Regions from separate parts of the Pseudarthrobacter sp. efr-133-R2A-89 genome, predicted to be linked through region 3. Evidence: riboswitches for the same ligand, from Rfam matches in the RefSeq annotation. Region 3 holds a riboswitch; each other region holds the start of a gene.
What was found. A riboswitch is a leader RNA that binds a small molecule or an ion and turns the genes downstream of it on or off. The one in region 3 is predicted to bind S-adenosylmethionine.

Region 1 (3,147 bases), on a different contig from region 3:
CGCTGGCCGGACCGCCTCCCGAGGATATGGGTTTCGGGGCAGTGGTCCGGCACGCCGTTGACGTCACCATGCGCGGCGCCCTGGATCTTTCCGACGTGGAAGACACTCCGGAACTCCTGCGGGTCCGCCAGGCCTGACGCCTTAGATCTGCTTCAGGGCCTGTTCCAGGTCGCGGATGAGGTCGTCCGCGTCCTCGAGCCCCACGGACAGCCGGACCACGCCGTCGCTCAAGCCAATGGCGGCCCGCCCCTCCGGCCCCATGGCGCGGTGCGTGGTGGTGGCGGGGTGTGTGATCAGGGACTTCGAATCGCCGAGGTTGTTGGAGATGTCGATGATCCGCAGGCCGTCCAACAGGGCGAAGGCGGCCTCCTTGCCGGAGCGCCCGCCCGAGGGCGCCAGCTCAAGGGTGAGGACCGTGCCGCCGGCACTCATCTGCTTCGCCGCCAGCTCATACTGCGGGTGCGATTTCAGCAGCGGGTACTTCACCCAGCTCACGGCAGGCTGCTCCTCGAGCCACTCGGCGAGCCGCAGGGCGGTGGCCGAGGAGTGCCGGACGCGCAGGCTCATGGTTTCCAGGCCCTTGGTCAGGACCCAGGCGTTGAACGCCGAAAGGGCCGGACCGGTGTGGCGCATCAGCTGCTTGACCGGGCCGTCGATGAACTCCTTGGTGCCAAGGATGGCGCCGCCCAGGACCCGGCCCTGCCCGTCGATGTGCTTGGTGCCGGAGTACACGATGACGTCCGCGCCGAGGTCCCCGCAGCGCTGCAGCAGGGGAGTGGCGAAGACGTTGTCCGCAACTACCTTGGCGCCGGCGGCGTGGGCCAGCTCGCTCACCGCCGCGATGTCCACGATTTCCTGCATCGGGTTGGACGGGGATTCGAAGAAGACGGCGGTGGTGGGCTTGGACAGGGCCTCGCGCCACTGGTCCAGGTCCGGGCCGTCGACGAAGACCGTTTCCACGCCCCACCGCGGCAGGATCTCGTTCAGGATCACGAAGCACGACCCGAAGAGTGACCGGGCGGCCACCACACGGTCACCGGCCGCGAGCAGCGCGCCCAAAGCGGTGAACACCGCGGACATGCCCGACGCCGTCGCGAAGCAGGCCTCGGTGCCTTCCAGCAGCCTGAGCCGTTCCTGGAAGGTGGCCACGGACGGGTTGCCGTAGCGCGAGTACACGAAGCGCTCGTCCTCGCCGGTGAAGGCGCGTTCGGCTGCGGCCGCGGATTCGTAGACGAACCCGGAATTCAGGAAGATGGCCTCGGAGGTTTCCTGGAAGTTGGTGCGGTCCAGCCCGCCGCGGACGGCCTGGGTGTCGGGGTTCCAGCCGGGGGCGTCTTGATTGAAGGTCACTTAGTTCTTTCCGAGGTTGGTGGGCAGGCCGCGGTTCTTCCAGCCGTTGACGGTCCGTTCGCCGTAGCGGTCAGGTTCCCCCTCGAAGCCCTCCAGGACGTTGTAGGAAGTGAAGCCGGCCTGGGTGGCCGCCACGGCCGCGGCGATGGATCGCTGGCCCGAGCGGCACAGGAACACCAGCTCCGCGCCGGGGTCCTCGGGCGCCTGCTCCTTGAGGTCCTTCACGAAATCGGGGTTGGGGATGCCGCCGGGGAAGGTCCACTGGATGAAGAGGGGATCGTTGTCCGTTGCCTTCGTATCCGGAATGCCGATGTGGGCCCATTCGCCCTCGGTGCGGACGTCCACCAGGATGGCGCCCTGCTCCAGCTTGGCCCAGGCTTCCTGCGGCGTCAGGTCTCCCGCGTAGCTCATGCGTGGCCCTCGCCGTCGAACTCGCCTTCCAGGTCGTCAACGGCCGTGGCCACCGCGGCGTCTGCCGACGCGATGGCGGCCGGGAGGACAACGGCCTGGGCCACGATGACGCTGCTGCCGTTGAAAGTCGCCGCCGGGCTGCCGTGCAGGACATAACCGTCCGCAAGCGCAGCCGAGATCCGCTCGCAGAAGGAGCGGTCGTCCGGGCCTGTAATCAGGCGGTAGGACAATTTTTCGTCAGGGGCGGGTGCGTCAGACACGACGGATCTCCTTCTTTCACGCTTGCAGCTCGAATCGGTCGATATGCCAAGTATTCACCTGAGGCACCCCGCCGCGAGAGGAGGGTTGCCGACCGGCCAGTCAGGGCTTAACACCGGTACTCATTACTCCCCAAAAACGTAACACCTGCGCCGCCAAGCCGCACGGCCGCCGTCGTCATGTTCCGTAATTGAGAGCCCGCGACCACCGCGTCACGGAAACCCGGCGGGGCCGCGGGACCGATAAAGTTTCTACCGGGGCGCCGCCCTGCCGTCACAGTGGGAGTACCGGGGGGTCTTGCCAGCATGCGAGCAGCAATATCGCACCACCAGGCTGGCCGTCGTCGTGCCCGTCACCGTTCCCTCGGGGCTTTCCTGGCCGCCGCCGTCGTCGTGCTTCTGGCGCTGCTGGCGCCCGCCGGTGCCGCGCAGGCGGCCTCCGCGGTACCGGACCAGGGCAAGCCCTGGCTGGGTGCCGTCCTTGAATGGGGTGAGGATACCGCCGCTGGATTCTCCGACCGGCTGGGGGCGAGCCCGGCAGTGTTTGGCCACGACATCGCTCTTCCGTTCCGCGACTCGGACCGGAACAACATTGAGGGCTTCCTGCAGCAGGCCGCGGCCAAGGGCGCCCACGCCATGCTCACCGTGAAGCCCACCGTGCCGCTGGACCAGATCGGCGTCTCCGAAGCGGAAGCCTTCGCCGGCAAGGTCCGCGACCTGACCTTCGGGTTCAAGGGCCGGCTGTTGGTCCGGTTTGCCCCGGACATGAACTCGAGCTGGGTGCCCTGGGGGCAGCAGCCGGGCGCCTACCGGGAAGCCTTCAAGGCGGTCGCGGCAGCGGTCAGGAAGGACGACGGCGGCCGGGCCGCCATGGTCTGGGCGCCGTACCTGGGCAAGGACTACCCCTTTGACCGGAGCCGGAATGCCCCGCAGCCGGGAAGTGACGGCTTCGCCCTCCTCGACACCAATGGCGACGGCGCCTGGAACGGCTCCGATGCCGCCTACGCCCCCTACTATCCGGGGGACGACGCCGTGGACTGGGTGGGCCTGACTGCCTACCATGACGACACCGCCGGCGGGGCTGCCGTCAACACCGTGCCGCGTGCCGGTGAACTCCAGGAGATGCTGA
Region 2 (3,147 bases), on a different contig from region 3:
TGCGCCGCGAGTTGGGCGAGCATGTCCGTGGAAGGATCGACGGCGGTTACCTCCAGGCCAAGCTCCAGCAGCAGGGCCGTGAACTTTCCGGTACCGGCCCCGACGTCGAGTGCGTCACGGGCCTGCGCCGGCACCAGCCACCGGGCTGATTCGACGGGGTACCCCGGCCTGACGCGCTGGTAATGCCGTCCGCCGTCCCGGAAACTGCCGCCAAGTTCCCGCCGGCGCACGTGATCAAGCTTGGGGCCACCCCGAACCACGCGTGGACTCCTTCAATTCCGACTGTTGATGCCCCTCGAATTTACCGCACGGCCATGGAAATGTGCCGGCGGACCAGGAGCGGGAGCGGGAAGCGCCCCCTAGTCGTCGATACAGGGGGCCGCGCCGGCCGTGCCCGGGGTGTTGGGTGCCCAGTGCGGGTAGGTGCGGGAATCGTTGGCCGGCACCCAGCGGCCTGCGTCAACCACGTAGTCCCAGCCCAACCCGCTGCTGCGCAGTGTGCGGATGCCGGCAAGGAGGCGTTCGGCATCCTCCAGCCGGGATCCGACGCCGAAGCTCGCCCGGAGTGATCCGTTGGGCAGGCCCAGGCGCTTCAGCAGCGGGTGGGCGCAGAAGCGTCCGTCACGCAGGCCCACGCCGTGCTCCGCCGAGAGGTAGGCGGCCACCAGCCCGGCGTCGTAGCCTGCAACCGAGAAGTTGACCACGCCGATGGTGTCCGTTTCCGGATTGGTGTCCTTGAAGATCTGGTGGACGGTGACGCCGTCGATGCCCTGGAGGCCCTCCACCAGGAAGGAACGGATGGCGGATTCGTGGGCGTGCCACCGGGCCTGGTCCAGTTCGGCGATCACCTGGGTGGCGCGGGCCAGGGTGGCTGCGCCGAGCACGTTGGGTGAGCCGCCCTCGTGGCGGGCCGGTCCGGTGGCCCAGCTGACGCCGTCGAGCCTTGCTTCCTTGACGGCACCGCCCCCGGCCAGGTGGGGAACGCCGGCGTCCAGCCAGTCCGCACGTCCCACCAGGACGCCTGCGCCGAACGGAGCGTAGAGCTTGTGTCCGGAGAAGGCGAGATAGTCGACGTCGTCAGCGCTGATGTCCACCCGGCGGTGCGGCGCAAGCTGGGCGGCGTCCACCACGATCCGTGCGCCGTACTGGTGCGCCAGTGTAGCCAAGGCCCGGATGGGGAGGATCTCGCCGGTGACGTTGGAGGCGCCGGTGACGGCCAGCAGGCTGACCCCGCCCTGCTCCAGTTCAGCGCGGACTGCCTCCAGTGTGCCGCTGATGGTGTCCGCGGCGACGATGCTGCGGTGCGGGACACCCTGCCAGGGCAGGAGGTTGGCGTGGTGTTCGATGTCCAGGTAGAGCACGTCCCCGGCGGGGCGGCCGCCCGCCAGCGGCAGGCAGCCGGCCAGCAGGTTCAGGGAGTCGGTGGTGTTACGGGTGAAGATGACCGAATCATCGGGGCGGCCTCCGACGAAGTCCCGGACAATGTTGCGCGCGTTTTCGTACACGGAGGTGCTGATCTGGGATGCGTACCCGGCGCCCCGGTGGACACTGGCGTAATACGGGAGGATCTCGTTCAGGTACGCGGACACCACTGACAGTGCCGGGGCAGAAGCGCCGTAGTCGAGGTTTGCGTAGCGGACGTGGCCGCCGGAGATCAGCGGCGCCTGGATCTCGGCGCCGGTGACTGCAGCGAGGGGCCGGCCGGCAATGGCCTGGCGCGGATCCGGCGCGGCGGTGTTGGCGGTGGCGGACTGGGGGGAGACGGTGGCAGTTGTCACAGAGACCTCACTTGGATACAGGACTCCGGCATAGTGGAATCCGCGCTTGCCGTATCCGCTCCGGACCGGCCTGGTCGTCACCCGGGGCACCCCACCGCGAATGGAGGGTTGCCGGCCAGCAAACCGGGGTTTTGCGCTGGCACTCGTGACCTGGATAAAAGCGTAGAACATGGAATGGGCAGGACTGAAGCCGCGGCAATTGTTAAGGCTTTTGTTACGTCCTGCCGAAGAAACGGCCGCGGACGCCCCCCAAAGGAGGCGTCCGGCGTCGTATTCTTCGATTTTTCTGCGGTCAGGGAGCCTGTTGCAGCAGGTCGTCGAGGTCCGGGTTCAGCCGGTGGAGCACCTCTGAATGCAAGATCGAGTTCGTTGCCAGGGCATTGCCGCCGAACGGTCCGTCTTCGCCTTCGAGGGACGTGAAGCGGCCGCCTGCCTCCACCACGATCGGCACGAGGGCAGCCATGTCGTACAAGTTCAGCTCGGGTTCGCAGGCGATGTCCACCGAGCCCTCGGCCACCATGCAGTAGGACCAGAAGTCCCCGTACGCCCGGGTCCGCCACACGTCCTCCGTCAGGCCCAGGAAGTCGTCAAGGTTTCCGCGTTCCTTCCAGCCGCCCAGGCTGGAGTAGGAGAGGGAGGCGTCGGCCAGGTTGGAGACGTTGGAGACCCGGAGCCGCGTAGCGGCGGCCAGGGACCTGCCCATGTACGCCCCCATGCCTTTGGCAGCCCACCAGCGCTTGCCCAATGCCGGTGCGCTGACGACGCCGACCACCGGCTCGCCCTCGTCCACGAGGGCGATCAGCGTGGCCCAGACCGGGACGCCGCGGACGAAGTTCTTGGTCCCGTCGATGGGATCGATGATCCAGCGCCGTGAGCCGTGGCCGGTGCTGCCGAATTCCTCACCCAGGACGGCATCGCGGGGCCGGGAGCGGGAGAGCTGGCCACGGATGGCCTCCTCGGCCGCCTTGTCGGCGTCGGTGACCGGCGTCAGGTCCGGCTTGGTCTCGACGTGGAGGTCCAGGGCCTTGAACCGGCTCATCGTCTGGTCGTCCACGGAGTCGGCCAGGACGTGGGCCAGGCGCAGGTCATCGTTGTAACTCGAAGCGGGTTGGATCATGGTTCCAAACTACCGTCTGCGGGCGTTTCTGCCGGGAGAACGCGTCAGTTGACGCTGCCAAGCTCCTTCGTTTCCTGTGCTTCCATCCTAGGATCGGCGCCGAGCAGCCGCCGCAGGGACGCCAGGCGGGCGGCGCCGGTGGGGCCGGCGTGTCCGCCGTCCACCCACTCGTCCAGCCCGCAGTTGACCGCCGTTGCCGTGTGCTTGCAGCCGCGTTCGCAGTTTTCGATGCCGGGGGAGAGATCCGGGAAC
Region 3 (3,147 bases):
TGCCGGGCCCATGTCATAGGAGACTGAGATGTCCAACGGATGGTCCTTCGAAACCCGCCAGATCCATGCCGGCCAGGAGCCTGACAGCGCCACCGGAGCCCGGGCCCTGCCCATCTACCAGACCACGTCCTTCGTGTTCCCAAGCGCCGAGAGCGCAGCCAACCGTTTTGCCCTGGCCGAACTGGCGCCGATCTACACCCGCATCGGCAACCCCACCCAGGACGCGGTGGAGCAGCGGATCGCCAGCCTCGAAGGCGGCCTGGCGGCTTTGCTGCTGAGCTCGGGGCAGGCTGCGGAGACCTTCGCCGTCCTGAATATCGCCGAGGCCGGGGACCACATCGTGGCAAGCCCCAGCCTGTACGGCGGCACTTACAACCTGTTCGCCCACACCTTGAAGAAGTTCGGCATCGCCGTCACCTTCGTGGAAGATCCGGACAACCTGGACCAGTGGCGCGATGCGGTGCAGCCTAACACCAAACTGTTCTTTGGCGAGGTGGTCTCCAACCCGCGCCAGGACGTCCTGGACATCGAAGGCATCTCCCAGGTGGCCCACGACGCCGGCGTTCCCCTGATCGTGGACAACACCCTGTCCACGCCCTACCTGATCCGGCCGCTGGAGTGGGGTGCGGACATCGTGATCCACTCCGCCACCAAATACCTGGGCGGCCATGGCTCGGCCATTGCCGGCGTCATCGTCGACTCTGGCAAGTTCGATTTCGGCAAGGACCCCGGCCGGTTCCCCGGTTTCAACACCCCGGATCCCACCTACAACGGGCTGGTCTACGCCCGGGATCTTGGCGAGGGCGGCGCACTGGGCGCCAACCTTTCCTACATCCTCAAAGCCCGTGTCCAGTTGTTGCGGGACCTCGGCTCGGCGGTTTCGCCCTTCAACGCCTTCCTGATTTCGCAGGGCCTGGAAACGCTGAGCCTGCGGGTGGAACGGCACGTTTCCAACGCCACGGAGGTGGCGCGCTGGCTGGAGGGAAGGGACGACGTCGAATCGGTCGCCTACGCGGGGCTGCCGTCCAGCCCCTGGTACGAACGGGGCCGCAAGTACGGCCCCAAGGGGACCGGCGCGGTCGTCGCCTTCAACCTGGCCGGGGGCGCGGAGGCGGGCAAGCGCTTCGTCGACGCCCTGGAACTGCACTCCCACGTGGCCAACATCGGTGACGTCCGCTCGCTTGTCATCCACCCGGCGTCGACCACGCACAGCCAGCTCTCGCCCGAGCAGCAGGTGGTGGCCGGGGTCAATCCGGGGCTGGTCCGCTTGTCGGTGGGCCTGGAGCACATCGACGACATCCTGGCCGACCTGGAGGCCGGTTTCCGCGCGGCCAAGGGCGGCGCCGACGCCTGACCGCAGGCACGCTGGAGCGCTGCCGGCCGGCAGCGCCGGGAAGTCACAACCAGTCACACTCTTGGCCTGGACCGGGGGGTGTTTCGTACACTCGAACCAGGTCATGAGTGCCAGTGACAGCCCCGGCTTGCTGGCCGGCAACCCTCCTTCCGCGGTGGGGTGCCCCGGGTGAAGACCTGGCCTGCCGGTCAAATGACGGCAGGCAAGCGCGTAGAAGAGGTCTTGCCATGACGGTTACCGTCGCCCGTACCACCATTCCCGAACACGGAGTTGTCCGCTACGCCTCCATTGGAGGACTCGAGCTCGAGGGCGGCGGCTACCTGCCGGATGTCACCCTGGCGTACGAAACCTGGGGCACGCTGAACGCGGACGGCAGCAACGCCATCCTGATCGAGCACGCCCTGACGGGCAGCACCCACGTGACCCGGGGCGACACCGACGAAGAGGGCTGGTGGGAACAGCTGGCCGGTCCCGGGGCGCCCGTCGATACGGACAGGTTCTTCGTGGTGTCCGTCAACATTGTGGGCGGCTGCTACGGGTCCACGGGCCCGTCGTCGGCCGCGCCCAACGGAGCACCCTGGGGCTCCCGCTTCCCCTTGGTCACCCTGCGGGACAGCACGGTGGCTGAGGCCCGGCTGGCGGACCAGCTGGGCATCGGGAGCTGGTACGCCGTCCTTGGCGGCTCCATGGGTGGTGCCCGCGCCCTGGAATGGGCGGTGACCTACCCCGACCGGGTGCAGCGCTGCGCCGTCATCTCGGTCGGCGCTGCCAGCACGGCTGAACAGATCGCCTTCGCCCAGGCCCAGACACTGGCCATCCGCCAGGATCCGAACTTCAACGGCGGCGACTACTACGGCGGCCCGTGCCCGGAAGACGGACTGGCACTTGCACGGCGGATTGCCCACATCACGTACCGGTCCGCCGCGGAACTGGAAGGACGCTTCGGCCGGGAACCCCAGGCCCCCGAGTCGCCGCTGCACGGCGGACTGCTGGCAAACCGCGGACGCTACCAGGTGGAAAGCTACCTGGACCACCAGGGCAGGAAGCTCGTCCGCCGGTTCGACGCCAACAGCTACATCGCCCTCACCGAGGCATTGATGAGCCACGACATCTGCCGTGGCCGCGGGCCGCTGGCCAAAACCTTGGCATCCGCCACCGCCCGGTTCTTCGTTGCCGCCGTGGACTCGGACCGGCTCTACTTCCCGTCCCAGTCCCGCGAATTGGCCCAGGCCCTGCCCGGTGATGTTGACGTGCACATGATCACGGCACCGATAGGCCATGACGGCTTCCTGACCGAGATCGGACAGCTGGGGGACCAGCTCCGGACGTCGTTCCTGGTCTAACCGCGCCCGCCGTCTCCCGGCAGCGGGCCGCTGACCCACGGCGGCGCTTCCGGTGCACGCTGCCGTGGACGCCGCGGCGCCGCAGTGCAGCAGGCCCGGAGCAGAAGTACGGCATGATCGTGTCATGAAAGCCGCCGTCCTGTATTCGACCGTTCCCGCCGCCGGACAGGCATCGGGAAACCCCACCTACGCTGACGCGAAGCCATTGGTCGTTCAGGACCTGGACCAGCCAAAGCCGCGCGCCGGTGAGCTTGGGGTTGCCATCACCTATTCGAGCCTGTGCCATTCGGACCTGTCCGTGGTGGACGGCTCCAGGGTCCGGCCGCTTCCGATGGCATTGGGCCACGAAGCGGTGGGGCGGGTGGTGTCCGTGGGCGACGGCGTGGCCGATGTGTCCGTGGGAGACCACGTGGTCCTCGTTTTCGTGCCCAGTTGCGGCCACTGCCGTGC
Region 4 (3,147 bases), on a different contig from region 3:
GGACAGGGAGAGCAGACCCGGGGCCCCGTTCTCGGGTACAGGAATGAGGTGGTCGGCAGCTTGGGCGGGGACGGCACAGGCCAGCGCACCGACGAAGACGGCACACACCGCCGCTGCGGGCCGCAGCGCCCCGGTCCACTGCTTCACAGCTTTTTCACCTCCCTGTTGACACCACGCCTTTGTGCCGGGCAACCCTTTTGGGCCAATACGCCCACACCACAAGCCCAGCCACCGCCATCGAGGTGGCGGCGATGAAACCTGGGCCCCTCATGGCCATCACCCAAGTGCCCACCGCAGGGACCGTTGCCAGGACCTTTTGGGCGGTGTCCACCTGGTAGGGAAGCGGATCCTCTGAGCCGTTCGCGTCGCCCTTGAGCCGAAGTGACGCAGCGGATCCGGCGGGCTCCACGGCCACCACGCGGTGGGTGACGAGGACGCCGGATCCGGAACGTTTGACGGACACGACGTCGCCCGGGACCAGTTCCGCCGCAGGTACCTGCACCGTGAGGGACAAAGCTCCCACCGGGTAGAGAGGCTCCATGGACCCGGTCCGGAACACCACGAACGAGGCTTTGCAGGCGAAACCCAGCACCAGCGCCACGATGCACAGCAGCCCGAGCACAGCCACCAACGTCAGAGCAATCTCACGGGAAAGCTTGAGGATGCGGGACAAGACGGCCCAGAAGCCCGCCCCTCCCCAGGCCGGGGCCAAAGGGGGCAAGGGGGACGAGCTTCTCATTCGGGTCAAGGGCTCTCTCACAGGGCTGTATTACGAGCTGACGGTGCTGGTGAACCTCCACAGCGGAACCGTCTGCTTTCCCTGCAACGTCACATCAGTCACCGTGGAAGGAAGCGTGATCGCGAAGCAAAGGTCCACCGGAAAGCCGGCTGTGGCTGAGTCCGCACCCTTTGCCAGGGTAATAGACGAGCTGGAAACCGTGGTCAGCGGGACACTGGCCGCTGCGGTTCCAACAATGTCAGTGCCCGTGGTCAGGTCTCCTACGATGCACTTCGCCGGGGAGACGCCCTGGACCGCACGATAGGTCAGTGCGTTGTAGAGGGCCAGGGAGTTGGTGTCGGTGTCCACTGTGTTCCCGCCGAGCTTGACTGCCTCAGCCAGGGTTGCAGTCAGCGCTTCGGAACCTGCGGCTGCCCGGAGCTGCATGGGAGCGTAAGCAGTATCCCCGGGCTTCAGGGCCGCCGAAATGGCACCGAACGTCAGGGCGCCGTCGACAGTCGCATCAGGCACCGTGGGCATGTTCGGTTTGTCGCTCCAGAGGGATACACCCGAGCCATTGGTGTTGCCGAAAGTGTTTTGTTCCATGTGGTAGGTCAGCGTGCCCGGCCCATTATCCCCACCGGAATTGCCAAATACCCATTCGTTGTCTGTCCATGCCGCCAGTGTGAAAGCGGCCCCGATGCCCAGCACAAGGCCGCCGGCCAGAAGTGCGCGGACTTTATTTGCTTTATTAGAGCGCGGCTCAGCGCTGGTTGATGCAGCCAAGATTTCCCCCAATTTAGATGTAGATCCCGGCCCGTAAGGACCGGGATACGGGTATGGGGGAGCGATCGGCATTTCCCCCAAAAGACCGATGTTCCAAACCCATCACTGATCTGGAAGTCAAGTCAAGTCGCTGTACTAAGAGTTAGCGGAAACGTTATCCGCACCAATTCTCCGCAGCCGGCGGTCCGCTGCTACGACATACCCGTGCTGGATTTGCCCCGGGACTGATCATGGATTTAGGTAAGAGTGGACCATCCGGAGCGGCTGAGAGACCTGGCTCAATGACGCCGCAGCAACCACGGTCCGGCAGGAAAGCTGCCGGCCGAAGGTGCTACTGCCAGGACCGATGGAAAGGAAGATTCCAGCATGCCCCTCAACACCGACCATATTCGCGCCACCCACGCCGGGTCCCTGCCCCGCACCGATGAACTCATCGCAGCCAACACGGCAAAGGAATCCGACGGGATCACCCCGGCGTTCCTTGAGCTCCTGGAAGACTCCGTTGTGGACGTGGTCCAGCGCCAGAAGGACCTGGGCATCGACATCCCCAACGACGGCGAGTACGGGCATACGATGTCAAACTCCGTTGACTACGGGGCCTGGTGGAACTACTCCTTTGCCCGGCTCGGCGGCCTGGAGCCGACCACCGTGGACAGGTGGGCAGAAGCCGAAGTCCGGCGCTCCTCCCCCGGGAACGTTGTCCTGACATCCTTCCCCGACCGGCGGGACCGGCAGGCGTTCAACCAGGCGTACAACGATCCCTCCTCCGGGATCCTGGCGCACAGGAAGAGCGTGTCCCAGCCCAAGATCGCCGGGCCCCTGACATATACCGGCCATGACCTGGTGGCCTCGGACATCAGGAACCTGAAGACCGGGCTCGCCGCGGCAGGCCTCAGCGAAGGATTCGTGGCGTCCCTCTCCCCCGGTTCCTGCGCCCGCGTCGCCAATGAGTACTACAAGAGCGATGAGGAACTCGTCTACGCCTGCGCCGACGCGATGCGCGAGGAATACAAAGCCATCATCGACGCCGGCCTGACGGTCCAGCTCGACGATCCGTCCCTGGCCGAGAGCTGGGACCAGATCAACCCGGAGCCGTCCCTGGAGGACTACCTGAAGTTCATCCAGCTGCGCGTCGAGGCCACCAACTGGGCCTTGCGGGACCTTCCGCAGGAACAGATCCGGCTGCACGTTTGCTGGGGCTCCTGGCATGGTCCGCACACTACGGACATCCCCTTCGCCGACATTATCGCCTCAGTGCTGCAGGTCAACGCCGGCGCCTACTCCTTCGAGGCGGCCAACGTCCGCCACGAGCACGAATGGCGTGTCTGGGAGGACACCGCCCTTCCTGAGGGCAAAGTCATCATCCCCGGCGTCGTATCCCACGCCACCAATGTGGTGGAACACCCGGACCTGGTCGCGGACCGGATTGTCCGCTTCGCCAAGCTGGTGGGACGCGAGAACGTCATCGCGTCCACCGACTGCGGCCTGGGCGGCCGGGTGCATCCGCAGATCGCCTTCGCCAAGCTGGAGGCTCTTGGCGAGGGCGCCCGCCGCGCCACCAAGCGCCTCTGGTAGTTATCCGCCCCTTCCGGGAATGACCGCCGGTCCACTGCGCCATGAATGAGGTGCGCTGGACCGGCGTT

Region 1: it holds a riboswitch for S-adenosylmethionine, as region 3 does, so the genes downstream of both, QRM95_RS12805 (DUF1737 domain-containing protein) here and metX (homoserine O-acetyltransferase MetX) in region 3, are expected to answer to the same signal.
Region 2: it holds a riboswitch for S-adenosylmethionine, as region 3 does, so the genes downstream of both, QRM95_RS09420 (aminotransferase class V-fold PLP-dependent enzyme) here and metX (homoserine O-acetyltransferase MetX) in region 3, are expected to answer to the same signal.
Region 4: it holds a riboswitch for S-adenosylmethionine, as region 3 does, so the genes downstream of both, QRM95_RS08180 (cobalamin-independent methionine synthase II family protein) here and metX (homoserine O-acetyltransferase MetX) in region 3, are expected to answer to the same signal.

The regions. Positions count from the first base shown of each region.
Region 1 is NZ_JARVSE010000006.1:250,183-253,329, reverse strand. It holds gene QRM95_RS12820 (glutamate--cysteine ligase 2) at 1-137, shown strand, start outside; gene QRM95_RS12815 (O-succinylhomoserine sulfhydrylase) at 142-1,350, opposite strand; gene QRM95_RS12810 (rhodanese-like domain-containing protein) at 1,351-1,761, opposite strand; gene QRM95_RS12805 (DUF1737 domain-containing protein) at 1,758-2,021, opposite strand; SAM riboswitch class IV at 2,035-2,149, opposite strand; gene opgC (OpgC domain-containing protein) at 2,325-3,147, shown strand, end outside.
Region 2 is NZ_JARVSE010000005.1:45,142-48,288, forward strand. It holds gene QRM95_RS09415 (class I SAM-dependent methyltransferase) at 1-260, opposite strand, end outside; gene QRM95_RS09420 (aminotransferase class V-fold PLP-dependent enzyme) at 360-1,778, opposite strand; SAM riboswitch class IV at 1,816-1,929, opposite strand; gene hisN (histidinol-phosphatase) at 2,071-2,895, opposite strand; gene rsgA (ribosome small subunit-dependent GTPase A) at 2,940-3,147, opposite strand, start outside.
Region 3 is NZ_JARVSE010000008.1:18,492-21,638, reverse strand. It holds gene QRM95_RS14090 (bifunctional o-acetylhomoserine/o-acetylserine sulfhydrylase) at 29-1,354, shown strand; SAM riboswitch class IV at 1,454-1,569, shown strand; gene metX (homoserine O-acetyltransferase MetX) at 1,582-2,697, shown strand; gene QRM95_RS14080 (zinc-dependent alcohol dehydrogenase family protein) at 2,822-3,147, shown strand, end outside.
Region 4 is NZ_JARVSE010000004.1:105,329-108,475, reverse strand. It holds gene QRM95_RS08195 (hypothetical protein) at 1-147, opposite strand, end outside; gene QRM95_RS08190 (signal peptidase I) at 155-721, opposite strand; gene QRM95_RS08185 (SipW-dependent-type signal peptide-containing protein) at 770-1,576, opposite strand; SAM riboswitch class I at 1,753-1,857, shown strand; gene QRM95_RS08180 (cobalamin-independent methionine synthase II family protein) at 1,871-3,079, shown strand.